Regions from separate parts of the Paenibacillus sp. Mc5Re-14 genome, predicted to be linked through region 1. Evidence: riboswitches for the same ligand, from Rfam matches in the RefSeq annotation. Region 1 holds a riboswitch; the other holds the start of a gene.
The links. A riboswitch is a leader RNA that binds a small molecule or an ion and turns the genes downstream of it on or off. The one in region 1 is predicted to bind cyclic di-GMP.
Positions count from the first base shown of each region.

Region 2: it holds a riboswitch for cyclic di-GMP, as region 1 does, so the genes downstream of both, BN1546_RS09310 (transglutaminase-like domain-containing protein) here and BN1546_RS05440 (glycosyl hydrolase) in region 1, are expected to answer to the same signal.

Region 1 covers NZ_CVPD01000001.1:1,152,387-1,158,957, forward strand. Annotated here, with positions in the region: gene BN1546_RS05425 (helix-turn-helix domain-containing protein) at 1-228, shown strand, start outside; gene BN1546_RS05430 (hypothetical protein) at 279-461, opposite strand; gene BN1546_RS05435 (hypothetical protein) at 771-3,065, opposite strand; gene BN1546_RS05440 (glycosyl hydrolase) at 3,114-4,715, opposite strand; cyclic di-GMP riboswitch class I at 4,729-4,810, opposite strand; gene BN1546_RS05445 (sugar phosphate nucleotidyltransferase) at 4,967-6,343, opposite strand.
Region 2 covers NZ_CVPD01000001.1:2,043,322-2,049,892, reverse strand. Annotated here, with positions in the region: gene BN1546_RS09315 (LPXTG cell wall anchor domain-containing protein) at 1-3,201, opposite strand, end outside; gene BN1546_RS09310 (transglutaminase-like domain-containing protein) at 3,562-4,371, opposite strand; cyclic di-GMP riboswitch class I at 4,384-4,465, opposite strand; cyclic di-GMP riboswitch class I at 4,506-4,584, opposite strand; gene BN1546_RS09305 (helix-turn-helix transcriptional regulator) at 4,692-5,567, opposite strand; gene BN1546_RS09300 (DUF445 domain-containing protein) at 6,151-6,571, shown strand, end outside.

The DNA.
Region 1 (6,571 bases):
ACCAAGCTCGCTGATATTTTCGAGGTAACCATCGATTATTTGGTGGGACGTACGAGCCACCCGACAGCAATATTGGATTCAGATGTGAGGGAATTTGTGGATCAGCTTGAACTGTCCGACGAGAATATCCTGCAACGTTTTAACCTGACGATTGACGGACGCACCTTGTCTGAGGAAGAAGCCAAACGTTTTATCGCGTTTGTTCGAATGGAACGAATGATGGAATAAGGAACGCGCCGCTGCTTGATGTTTTCTCAAGTAGGACCAGCAACTGAAAATTACACGCGCTTGTCTTTCCGGTACTTCGTTCTATCAGCATCGCCCTCCAGCCATTCTGGTGTCGTGATCCCACATTGGAGCAAAATGTTCCGGATGTCCAAGTGGATGGCTGCTTTGCCTGCTTTCCGTGCGTTGTCTCGAAGAAGAGGCCCATTCCCCCCTAATTCTGTTTCCTTGTTCATTCAGCAATAACCTCACTTTATTAGTCTTGGTCACCGGAAAGAAATTCCCTACAAACCATGTATGTATAGTCATGAACAAAACTATTATATATGAATACATACCTGCAATGTTGTCGTCTTATGACGAGAATATAAAAGGATTTTCTTATTTTTTTCTCCATTATACGTAAAGTATTGGCAATTCAGAACGATTTACAAATAAAAAAGAACCTGTCAGGTCCTATTTTCTCCTGATAGGTTCTTTTTTGCTTTTTTTCGGAATGATGTTAGATATTCATGAGGTAAGGTCCTATATGCATTCCGGTGTAACTAAGCAACCTCGGCTGCCTGAGAAACCTGAGTACCTCCGGTCGCTCGGACTTTGTAGACGTAATGACTTCCAGCTTTTACGGTGCGGTCCGTATACGTGCTTCCTTCTACTTGCGAGGCAATCACCTGATAGGCACCGTCTGTACGGTCAGCACGCAGCACATCATAGGATGATATGCCTTCTGCTTGAAGCCAATTAATCTTTACCGCCCCATCCTGAATTGAGGCTGCTTTTACCTCTGTTGGGGCAGAGGCCGTGGTTTGATCTGTACTTTTTAGTTCCAAAATATATTGTACCGATTCGCCAGGACCCAGCCTTTCTTCGAAATCAAGGGCAGGAGAAGCCTTGAGACCTGATATGGATCGCTGCGCCTGAGAGTAGGTGGAACCCGCTCCGAAACGTTCCCCCGTGTACAAGCCAGCTTTCGGCATCGTTACCCGCACACGAACGGTCTGCGTTGTGGATTCAAAATTCACTAGGTTCACCAGCAATTTGTTCGAGGTAGCGCCGCTACCTGCCAGTGATTTAAGCTTGGATGTATCCACCGCGCGAACATAGACCATCTTATCCTTCGTCTCCTCTGGATTCAGTATGGTATAAGTCAGCGGTTTACCATGCGTAGCATACGCTAGACTCAAGCGTCTCATGATCTTAACGCGAGTGTCCTGTCCTTGCCCAAACGGATAAATTTCCGTGTTAGCCGGGTTGTGACTTTGCAGATCAAAGCCCGTTTTAAACAGCGTATAATCCTTATAAAAAGCAGCGTGCTGGATAAACATATCGGCAAACCCGATTTGCGATCGCATAATCCGATCGAATGCAGCTGCTTGTGGCTGACTAGCCCCGTAATCAGGATTGTCTCGATGCGTATCGTTAGTACCAAACTCCGTGTTTAGCATCTTTTTCGCCAGTCCGTTGCTCGAACCACCGAAGGTTTTCAAATTCTGAACGAAGCTGCCCCCGCCCTCTTCATTATACGATTCACCGTAGGCATGTCCGTTGGTCAGGTCGGTGACTTCTTCCAGCTGTTTACGCTGCGCCGGGTCCCGTTCCCATCCATCCGGATCACCGCATTTTTGCGTACCTCCGGTTTGATTTTTGCACGCCTTGGTAGAGTATGTCGGCCAGTAAGCCCAACCCGGCGCTACGGTTTTGAGATGCGGTGCCAATTGCTTGCCTTCCGTATTCAACCACTTAGCCACAGCCAGGTCTACCGCCTTGGAACGGTTAAACAATCCAGGTTCGTTATCTACTTCATAATATTGAAGGTATGAACCGTATTTTTTTACATAATCACGCAACTTTTGCTTGGCCGTCTCTGGCAGAGTACCATCTTTTTGCAGCTTGATATCACCTGTGTATAGATACAAAGCAGACGATTGCATATTATACTGCTTTAACGTTTGATAGTAATCATCCACATCTGTGCATGCCTTGCCTACATTACTGGCACAAGTTACCCTCATGACGTTGCCACTATAAGCAATTCCCAGCCATTTGAGAACGTAAGGTAGATGCTTAACTGCACCCTGATCATAATAAAATTCTTTATTATTCACATTCGTACCGGTCAGTATATATTTCCCATGTACTGGTTCGGCCGCAGGGGAAGCTAACGTCTCCAAGCTCAAGTCATCCCAAGTCCACCACACATTTTTATCTTCTGCAGAGGAGCAGTATAGGCAGCGCGCTGTCTTTAGCTTGAGTACGTTAACACCGCTTTGCAATTGTTCTTTGGGGATATACAGCTCGTAGTTATTTTTGAAGTTATAGGTACTCCCAGTACCGGATACCCCGGCAATCTGAATAATTCCAGACAGCTGGTGATTTGAAAAGACAGCCATCTGCGGCACCGCTTTGCCCGCATCCAAAATCCGAACACGGAATATCATACCATTGGGAGGAACCTGATTCAGTTTATACTGAAGTGACAGTTCTGGATTCGTGGATGCATTCAAACCTGGAGGAATATCACCACTGCTGAGCAATACCGGAACTGTTGTACTCTCTGCTTCCGACAACGCCGAGAATGTTCCTTTAGCAGAGGATTCAGTAGAAGCTGCTGCTGCAGAAATTTCGATATTATCCCTACCGACTACTCCTTTAAATTCCGCTGAAGAGTCATCCCTCTGGCCCAGCTTCCATACTGGACTGGCCGCCGCTACCTTATCCGTCTGCAATTCTGCACTTTTTGAAGGCGTGTATATAAACCAAGCGATCATGGCTAGAGCTGCGACACCTAGTAATCCGGATAATACGACCGTATACCTATGGGTCAACCATTTTTTCATCATATGATACACCCTCTCTCCTCAAAATTTATGACCGGGAAAGAGTATCTATCAAGGAAGAAACAAAGCGTTTCCGGGAACCACCGCTTTCGCTTCATGCTGACTTTCCCACATCAGACGAGCCATCGCATCGCCTTTTTCATCATAGTATTCCACTTTTAGATCTACCATTTTACCTGCTTCCAAAGCAATACTGCCTTTACGCTCTGTCCAGCTTTGTTTGAACCAACTGTCAATCACCAGCTTGCCGTCTACCCATACGCGAATACCATCATCGGATATAGTTGTAAATGTATAGGTCTCGCTGTATTGTGGTTTGATTTTACCTGTCCAGCGAACCGAGAACTGGTCGGCATTTACCTTGGGATCAGCAGCAACGGCGCGCCAGTTATAATCCAGCTTGCTGTCTGTACGGATCAAAACAGGACTGCCGTTCACATTCATATTGTTGAAATATTCGCCCCGCAGCCCGTTCACATAGACTACATCAGGAACAGAAGGAGGAGTCGGAGCTGGGGGTACGATTACTACTGGCGGAACCGGGATAGGCTCACTTTGTCCCTCATCCGGTAAAGTCGGCACATCTGCCCCAGGTTGTTGGATTGCTGCCAGCCCATTTTTCACATCATCCCGTGTCAAACTCCTCGAATCGTTCATATAATCCTGTATTTGATTGGTTGTGTTATTCTCAGTCAGCATCTTGCCCCAAGTCATGGAATACACCCATTTGGGCTGTGCCTGCAACACCTCAGAGCTAGGCATCTCACCATGCTCGCCAATGGCAATCGGCTTATTCCGTGCCAGTCCGAGCAGTCCTTCATAATGACTTTGCTTAAAATCATTATTGTAGATGTCTACTGCCAAGATATCCACTTTGTCATCCCCCGGATATTTCGGGGTATACGGGACAGTATAGGAATTGGGAGCATTGGGACTCCACACCCACAGCAGATTGTTCAACTGATGCGTGTTTACAAAACGGTCGTACATGATATTCCATAGCTGATTGAAATTGTTTTTGTTTCCCCACCAGAACCAGTCACCATTCATTTCATGATAAGGTCTCCACAATACTGGAACCCCTGCATCACGAAGCTGCTTTAACGATACAGCGACCTTATCCAGATCGGCAATGAGGAGGTTATACTGCGTAGTGCCTGGTGTCACGTATTTATTGAACTCCGCCTGACTTACTTTCGCCTGCACATTGGCCCAAGTCAGCGGTCTACCCGGCAACGCTTCATGAAAAGTCATCGTCACAATGCCACCGGCTCTGCTCCAACGAATAGCGCTATCGACGACATTTTTACGTTGTGCTGCTTCTGTAGCGTCGGATTGACCAGAGATGGCTCCCATCTCATAGCCGTGCAGACCCACATACGCCTGGCTGATTTTTTGGACCTTGTTGCTTAATTCATCTGGACTTTCCAAATAATCATGCTGACCAGTGACTGTTTTCTTTCCAGAGATGCTGAGTAAATAATTGTATAGTTCACGGGCCTGAGTAGAAGCGTCCGAATTAACAGGTTGTAATGAAGCGGCATTCACCACAGACAGAAAACCACCAAAACCGACGGGAAACAAAGAAAAAAGCATAACAACGGGGAGTACATGACGTATCAGTCGATACAGAGGAATAAAATTGAATCTCACTTTAGCTCTTCCTTTCGGTAGCCAGGCTGCCATCCTTACGGGAAGGCCCTTTAGCTTTGCGTACCAGTCTTTCGACAGGGCTGCGTTTATCGTTGGAAGGAGTTTGGATTCCTTCTTAACCTAAGTATCGACTTTTTTTTACCAAAATTTAATAGGTCATGTTCATGAATTTACAGGTTTTCGCCCAATTTCGACAGTTTAGGTCATTAATTTTTCATCAAATCTTCTTTTTTACGTTTTTACGCAAATAATTACGAGATAAATTGATGACGAGAAATTTCATTCCAATCCATACAAAAGCGTACAATATCCTCTTCAACCAACTCAGAGCCAGTCTGAACTTCAATCAAATCCACATCGGTTACAGCCAAAATGCTATGCTTCGTCCCTTCAGGGATGCGAACTACGTCACCGGCCTTCACTTTATGCAGCTTCTCATTCAAAATAATTTCCGCTTCGCCGCTAATAATGGTCCAGATTTCACTTCGTTTGAAGTGAAGCTGGTAGCTGATATTTTTACCTTTGTGTACGCGGATTCGTTTGGTCAGTACCTCATTACCCTCGTCATACTTTACATAGTCTACAACCCGATACTGTCCCCAACGACGTTCTTCATACATTGGACGCTGATCATGAGCCTTGAGCACTTCCTTGATGCGTGGACTTTCTGCCTTATTGGTCACAAGAATGCCATCTGGGCTAGCGGCTACAATCAGATCATTCGTTCCAATGATCGCCACAGGAATGTCCAACTCATTAATAAGACTCGTATTGACGCAATCTTCCGTTACTACCCCTCTACCCACTTGCTGATGAGACATCTCTTCTGTGAGTGTATTCCAGGTTCCTAGATCCTTCCAAAAACCATCGTACGGAAGCACCACGATGTCTTTTTCCTTCTCGACTACTTCGTAGTCAAAGCTGATTTTTTCCAGAGACGCATATTGTTTTTGCATTTCTTCATAATTCAGCGGCAGACCCTTGGATGCCAAAATATCCAGCAAATAGCTTAATTTGAATGCAAAAACCCCGCAGTTCCATAGAGCATTGCGTTCCATTAGACGCTCCGCCTGCTCCCGGTCGGGTTTCTCTTGAAAATGGCTCACTTCGCGGTAGCCTGTGCTACCTTGAGTGGCATCGTTTTTCGGAATAATATAACCGTATTTCTCTGAAGGATAGGAAGGGACAACCCCGATTAATGCAAGCTTTCCTTCACTCTCCTGAAGTGTATGTTCGAGTTGGGCTACGGAAGCAAAGAAAGCATCCTCTACATAAGGATCTACAGGCAATATAGCTATAATTTCATCAGGCGAAACACCCGCAATGGAATATAGATAAGTCGCTGTCAGCGCAATCGCAGGAAAAGTATCTCTGCGTTCCGGCTCAACAATGATGCGCGTATTCGATCCGATTTGACTCTGGATCATTTCGACCTGCGCTCTCCCTGTCGCAATAAACGAGGATTCGGATAATCCGTTGTCTCCCAATTGTCTCCATACCCGCTGTACCATGGATTCCGAAATCCCTTCCGGGCTCTCCAGTACCTTCAAAAATTGTTTGGAACGGGAATCGTTGGATAACGGCCATAATCTTTTACCGGAACCACCAGACAAAAGTACGAGCTTCATAAATCTCCACTTCCTCTCTATATTGGTTGGTGATCGAATGGGGCAAGGTTGAGTAGCCCGCTACGGGCTCGATTTGATCTTATGATCGCTGTTGGATCGGGATTCATTCGATTGTATAAAATCGTATCAAGGTTTGAATCCCGGTCCAAAGGCGAACGCTATCGCTTCTCCAGATTCAAATCCATTCCTGCGCTACTCAAATATGCATCATATCGATCATACCTTGTG
Region 2 (6,571 bases), 890 kb from region 1:
TGAGCCCGGACTCGTAGGTGTACCCGGATCGGTAGGCGTACCTGGGTTTGTAGGCGTACCTGGGTTTGTAGGCGTACCTGGATCAGTAGGTGTACCCGGACCCGGATCAACAGGAGTGTCTTTTTTGTTGGTGATTACGATTTGTTTAATGCCTGAACTTTGTTTGATAGTTGTATCTATTTTGATTTCTGTTTTTGGCGCTGTTATTTTGTAGCCTTCAGGAGCAGTAAGCTCCTCCAGGATGTAGTCATCATAACTCAATGAAGAAAATACGATTTTCCCGTCCAAATTGGTAGTTTGGACAAGAGGTGCTCTTTTCTGATTCTTGTCATAGAGTGCAAAACGTGCCCCGGATAGAACCTTATTGTGATCGTCCTCATCAATTTTGGTAATCTCCAGACTTCCCGTAACTCCTCCTCCTGATCCTGAACCAGAGGATGTGCGCACGGTAATTTCCTTACTTGTTTCCCTGATTTCGGTGGTCAAACGGTCGCCCTCGAAATTAACCTTATTGCTCACTTTTGCCTTGTCTTCAGCTTGAAGAAAGGATTGATATTGCAAAATATAACCTGATGATATAGCCTTCGCAAAGGCAAGCTCAAAGGATTGCTGACCTTGAGCAGTCGTTGTTATTTTTAGCTTATAATCCTGATCCTTGACTAACTCAGTGTCCCTAACAGCTTCTCCGTTGGCAGACACTTTGGTGGAGTATAGATGAAAGGAATCTTTAATCAGAATTTGATTATTGCTGGGCGTATCCACGATCTTCGCATTGGAAACATGGGATTGCCCTTCATTGATATGGATGTTCCAGTCGATTTTATTTCCATTCTGAGCACCGGACTTTGTCACGTATTCTCCGCCGTGGGGTACAGACACTTTGGCAGCCCATTCCGAATCTACATTTTTTCCATCCATAAGCAGAGCGTTATTGTTAATCTCTTTATCAATAAGCTCTCCTTCCAATGTTGTTTGGAAAGTGACCCAGTAAGGAGAGTTGATGGACTGGTTAAACTGGATGCGCAGTTCGTTGTTGTTAGCGGCGGAAGGTAAAACCAGAGTATATTGGCTCGAAGGTACTTCGGCCCCTTTCTGTACGCCATTCCACCATCCAAGCAGGGTCATATCGTATACCTTAACAGAATTTGGGACCAACTTTTGGCCCTGTAACAAGGTATCTCTAATCTCAGCATAATTGAGAGTTTTGCGGTTATAATTGGCCTTAATGTCCCATGTAATTTGCTTGGAGCTGGCATTGTAACTACCTGACTTCGCCCCATTTTGCTGGGTCATATTGTCCGGCCATAATCGAGCTTCGGCCTCAGCAGTTTGTGTTGTTCCGCTGTATAACCAAGTGATAGAGGCTTTATTCCAAAAGTCCGGCTTGGTTTTGTCGATTTTCCATTCATTGTTAAAGGTAGTTGTATAGTTAATGGTGTACGTGTCTTGAATCTTTTTATGAAAACGTATAGTGAACCCTTTTTTGTAATCCAGCGTAAGAGGGATCAGTTCGTAGTCTGTCGGTGATGTTAGTGTTGTTTTTCCGTCCGCGCTTTGGATCTTCAATGTGTTCGGCAATAAGGCCAGGCCGCCATTCGGAAAGGCATCGTCGATAACGATTTGATCCATTGTATACTTATCCGCATTAATAGAAATGACCCAAGGAATCGTTTTGGTGTTATAGTTCGGTTCCTTATAGCCTTTGGTGATAATTATACTTTTCAGTTCGGTGGTTGTTTCTTTTGTTACCCCATCAGAAGTTACACTGTTCTTTATTTTACTATTTTTAACTACACGATCTATAGCCTTTGTTTGATAACGGATGGTATATGGAGCTTCAATATCCGTATTGAAAAGCAGATTGAAACCATTGGTACCATGATCGTCAATAACTGGAGTGACGCTGTATTGGGATGCAGGGAGCTCATCCTGTGTATCCCCTTTATACACTTTAAGTGAATCTATGATGAGTTGTTGGCTGTTATTAAAACGGTCACTTAACGCGGCTTTAGCTGCGGGAATTTTTTTGTTGGCAAAATTATATTTGATTGCCCATGAGATCGTTTGAGTGACTGGGTCGTATTTCTCCACTTTTTTGCTTAAAAAATCCCCGCGTTGAACAGTGACTGTAGCTGTTGCGGACGTATCCTTCACATCGTCCCCTGAAAAAGTGGCTGTGTTGGAGAAACGAGTATCCTCGCTTGTTATGTTTGTGGAGTATTGAATTCGGTAGGCGCTGTTAATATTCTCCTCGTTAAAACGGATTCTGAAGCCCGGCACAACCGGATCAGCCTCTACTGTATACTTATCTGCGCTAACAGTGTCCCCCAGCACGGTGGTTCCGTTCACATTAATTTGTAAATGGTTTACCCGGATGGAGTCCTTGACTAGTTCTAGTCCTTGGGGAGTTGGGTCGGTTACTACAGCGTGTTTGATAGGATCCAAGTGTTTATTTACGTCAACTGTCCAATGAATTTGGTCTTTTCCATCAAACTTTCCTTGTTTCTCCATTGTAGGACCAGCTGCAGGCTTAATATTTACGATAGCCGTTTGCTCGCCGCCTTTGATCGGGATCGCAATAATAACTTGTGTACTGCCTTTTTCTATTTGTGTGCTAAATTCAGTTTTGATCTCTAGCTTACCGCTGACATTAGAGTGGCTTTCTACGTAATCATTAAATGTCATAACCACTTTACCTTGACGGTCTACGGTAAAATGACCTACTTCTCCATCTGTATTCGTCAAAGGAGACGTAATATCTGTGTAAATTTGGAATTGCTCAGGTAATTGAAAGGTAAAGGTGTCTCCAGCTTTATACGTATGGTTCGGCAGTTCCCATTCATAGCCTAAATGGATGGCGGAACCAATATCAATACGGCTATCGGGATTATACACTGCATCAATAACACTTCCAGTAGAATCTGTAAGGGTTAGCTTGGTTAAAATACTTTCTTGAGTTGCCCTAACTTCAGAAGTTGAGCCAGCAGTTGGTTCAGGGACTGGAGCCGGGACAGCAGGTGGGATGTTAATTGGCTCTGAGGGCATTGGATAAACATCGTTAGTCACACTCTGAACCGGATCGGTTCCTGGGGTCACTGGCAGAGTAGAGTCGGGATTTTGTGCATAAGCTTGTGTTGTGCTGAACAAACACTGCAAAAAGAGCAATAGCGCAACCGTTGCTGCATTCCATTTTTTTCTCATACGGTAAACAAATCTCCTATTCTTAAAATACTCTTATTTAACGGCTAATGGTTATTCCTTCGAGGTCGAGAGAACTGTATTTATATATTCATCATTCATTCATATGATGCTATGTTAGCCGCATTAATTACTTGTTCAGAATTTATGAAAATTCATGTTCGGGGATGAACCTCCTCCTTTTGACTCGAAATTAGATAATGGTTGGAAATCTCATTGTCTTCCTGGACTAGAATACATGCCACATCTCAACAATTTCTCAACAAGGATAGAAAAAGAGCCTTGATCATGTGATCAAGGCTCTTCAAGAAATGTAGTTCTATTTTTTCATTTTTTAAAAAATATGAATTAAAAACATTGATATTAATATTGCTTTGTTTTAATGTATTTGGAGGGATCTTTGACCATTTCGAATTTCTGTTTACCCATATACAGTGCTGCATCTACTGTAGTGTCTACGACCACCCACTGATTATCGATGTAGACCTCATTCCAGGCATGATAAGTGTCCACGTAGGAAGATTTGCCCATAACCAGCTTGGTTGGTACATCTACACTTCGTAACATAGCAGCCATCAGTGAAGCATAACCATAACAAATATCTTTTTGAGAGCTTAACGTATGATCAATTTGTGGCAAATAGTCAGTCGTTAAGGCAAAGGCCTGATTGGAGTCATACTTGATATGACTAATTACGTAGTCATAGATTTTTTGCAGCTTCTCGCGATCGGTTGTTGCACCTTGGGTTAACTCACGGGCTTTTTGAATCGCTTGATTAGTACTACTCCAGTTAATATTTTGAATGGAATTAAGATACACTGCCTTGCTATCGTTTAGCTTTAACTCGATCGTATCTTGTCCTATCACTTTATATTGATTACCACTAAGCTGTTCCAAAATACTGATGTTATAGTTCCCATTACCCATTTGGAGAGGAAATACTTCTTCGGATTTCCCGGGTGTTAGATTATAAGAGTATTTTTGTGCATCTTTGGTAACCAAAATCTTGGTTTTAACGTTAGGTTTAACAGGGTAGCGCACACTGACCGTCCCATGATTTACATTGTTTTGATCCAACCATGCAACACTATCAGCAGCGTAAATTGTCGAATTTAAGAGAATTGCGGACAGCATGAAAAATAGGAGAAGTGTGGAAAGTATCATTTTCCCCATAAAAAACTTCCTTTCGGTGGCCAGGCTGCCATCATCAATAGAAGGCCCTATAGCTTTGCGTCCCTGCCTTTCGACAGGTTTGCCATTTCGTATAAAGTTTTCGGGAAAAATAAGCACGACAAAAAGCCACTTCAACCGGTAGCTGGCTGCCATCATACAGAAGGCCCTGTAGCTTTGCGTCCTTGCCTTTCGACAAGTTTGCCATTTATCCTGAATAGCTTGTATTTTTATTCTATCAGTTAGGTACTCTATTAGGCAAGTTTAAATCTCAGATTTTCGCTATTTATCGACAAAGAAAGCTTGCAGATTATACATAAGACCTATTTTATACGGTTTCCCCATTTTTTGCGATAGGAATGAGGCGTTTCTCCAATGTGCTCTTTGAACAGATTGATAAAATGACTTGTGTTGGGAATGCCCACATATTGTGCGATGTCCACAATAGCTACATCACTAGTTTTAAGCCAGCTTTGAGCAGCCGTGATACGAACATTAATAAGATACTCAATAGGGGAAAAACCAATCTGTTTTTTAAAGTTTTTAGCCAGGTTGAACTTGTTTAGACCAAACATTTCTGCTAGCGAATCCAGCGTGATCCGTTCGCAATAGGATTGATCCAGATATTGCTTTACCTTGCGCACCTCTGCAGTCCCATCTGAATTCGCGTTGGGATTGGTGTAGGGGTGCTGTAAAATAATCGTTAACAAGTCAACGATTATCCTGGATGAGAGCAGCTCAGATGATAAGCTTCGTTCTGGCTGTACATGTAATAAGGTGCGCAGCTTGTCCAGTACTGTACTTGAATCCTTTAGTGAGATTACGGGCTTATTGTGTTTATCGAATTGTTCGTAGAAATGGTCAATAAGATTGCCATATAGATTCACACTAATAAACTCCCATGTCTTCTGACAGGAAGTTTTGTACTGTACATATTCTTCGCAATTAATAAAAAGTATATCATGAGGTTTCAATATATAATCCTTGCCCCGGTATTGTAATTCCCCTCTCCCGGACAGAGTAAAAAGGAGCAAAAAAGAGGTGAGCTTTTGCCGTTCCATTACATAAGCATCTGTTTTGAAATAGCCTATTTCCTGTATATAAAAGAGGGATTTTTTAGCAAAAGCAGAGGGTGTACATATAATTGCAACTGGATCATCGCTCCAGACATACTGGGCATTTTTTTGGTTTGTTGTCATATCCAATTCCTTTACAAAAGAACAATTTTAGTAAGACAATTGTAGTTTGTTTCATGAATATCCTTTTAGAACCGGAGTTCCCATTTACAAAGGTTATTTTATCACATTAAAGTATATTCATGTATCGATTTGAGGCTATACATTATATAACAAAATTAACCAGAAAGCACCTATTTGAAAAGGATAGGGTCCTTCTGGAATTCATTCCTTAAATTGATGTAATAAAGAATGAGGTTGGAAATAAATAATTTCCTCAATGAATATATCGTAATCTTGCAATTCCACTTTTTGAGGCATATATCCTTTAGGTTTCAGGAAAAATGGGACTATATTTCGACAAAATGATTCAAAGGGCTCATTTTGTTAGGAAATAGTTGTAACTTAATTGTTGTGATTTTGTTCACGAAAATGTATGGATAAGTGTGGTTATGCGAACTCAATTTAAGCTAATGTGCAAATTTTAAATATCATGCAATTTGTTGACAATAGAGTATGGTTACCTTTGGTATCTGCACAGGCAATGATATGATGGTACTACAGATGTAATGAAACAAATTTTACAGTTAGTTTGGAGGACTACATGATGGGAAAAACAAAAAACACAAAAACCGCAGCAGCTTGGTCACTTGTTATGATGGGAGCGGGCTTTGCTGCTACGTTACCTTTTCAACAATTTGGCTGGGCCCGTCTTTTGGCCGGATCTTTTGAAGCCGGACTTGTAGGAGGATTGGCAGACTGGTTTGCCGTAACCGCGTTATTCCGTCATCCGCTGGGCATTCCGATTCCACACACAGCGCTTCTCCCTAAAAATCGGGGAAAGCTGACCGATGCCTTGGTTAACACGGTCGAGAATAATTTGCTTCATAAAGAAAGTATTGCATCTAAAATTGCCGAGATTAGACTGGCAGAGCTGGTGCTGAAAAGTGTGGAAAAAGGAATACGTACGCCCGAAGCGGTCACTTTTATAGATGTTCTTGCCAAGCAACTTGTCCGTTCGATTCCGC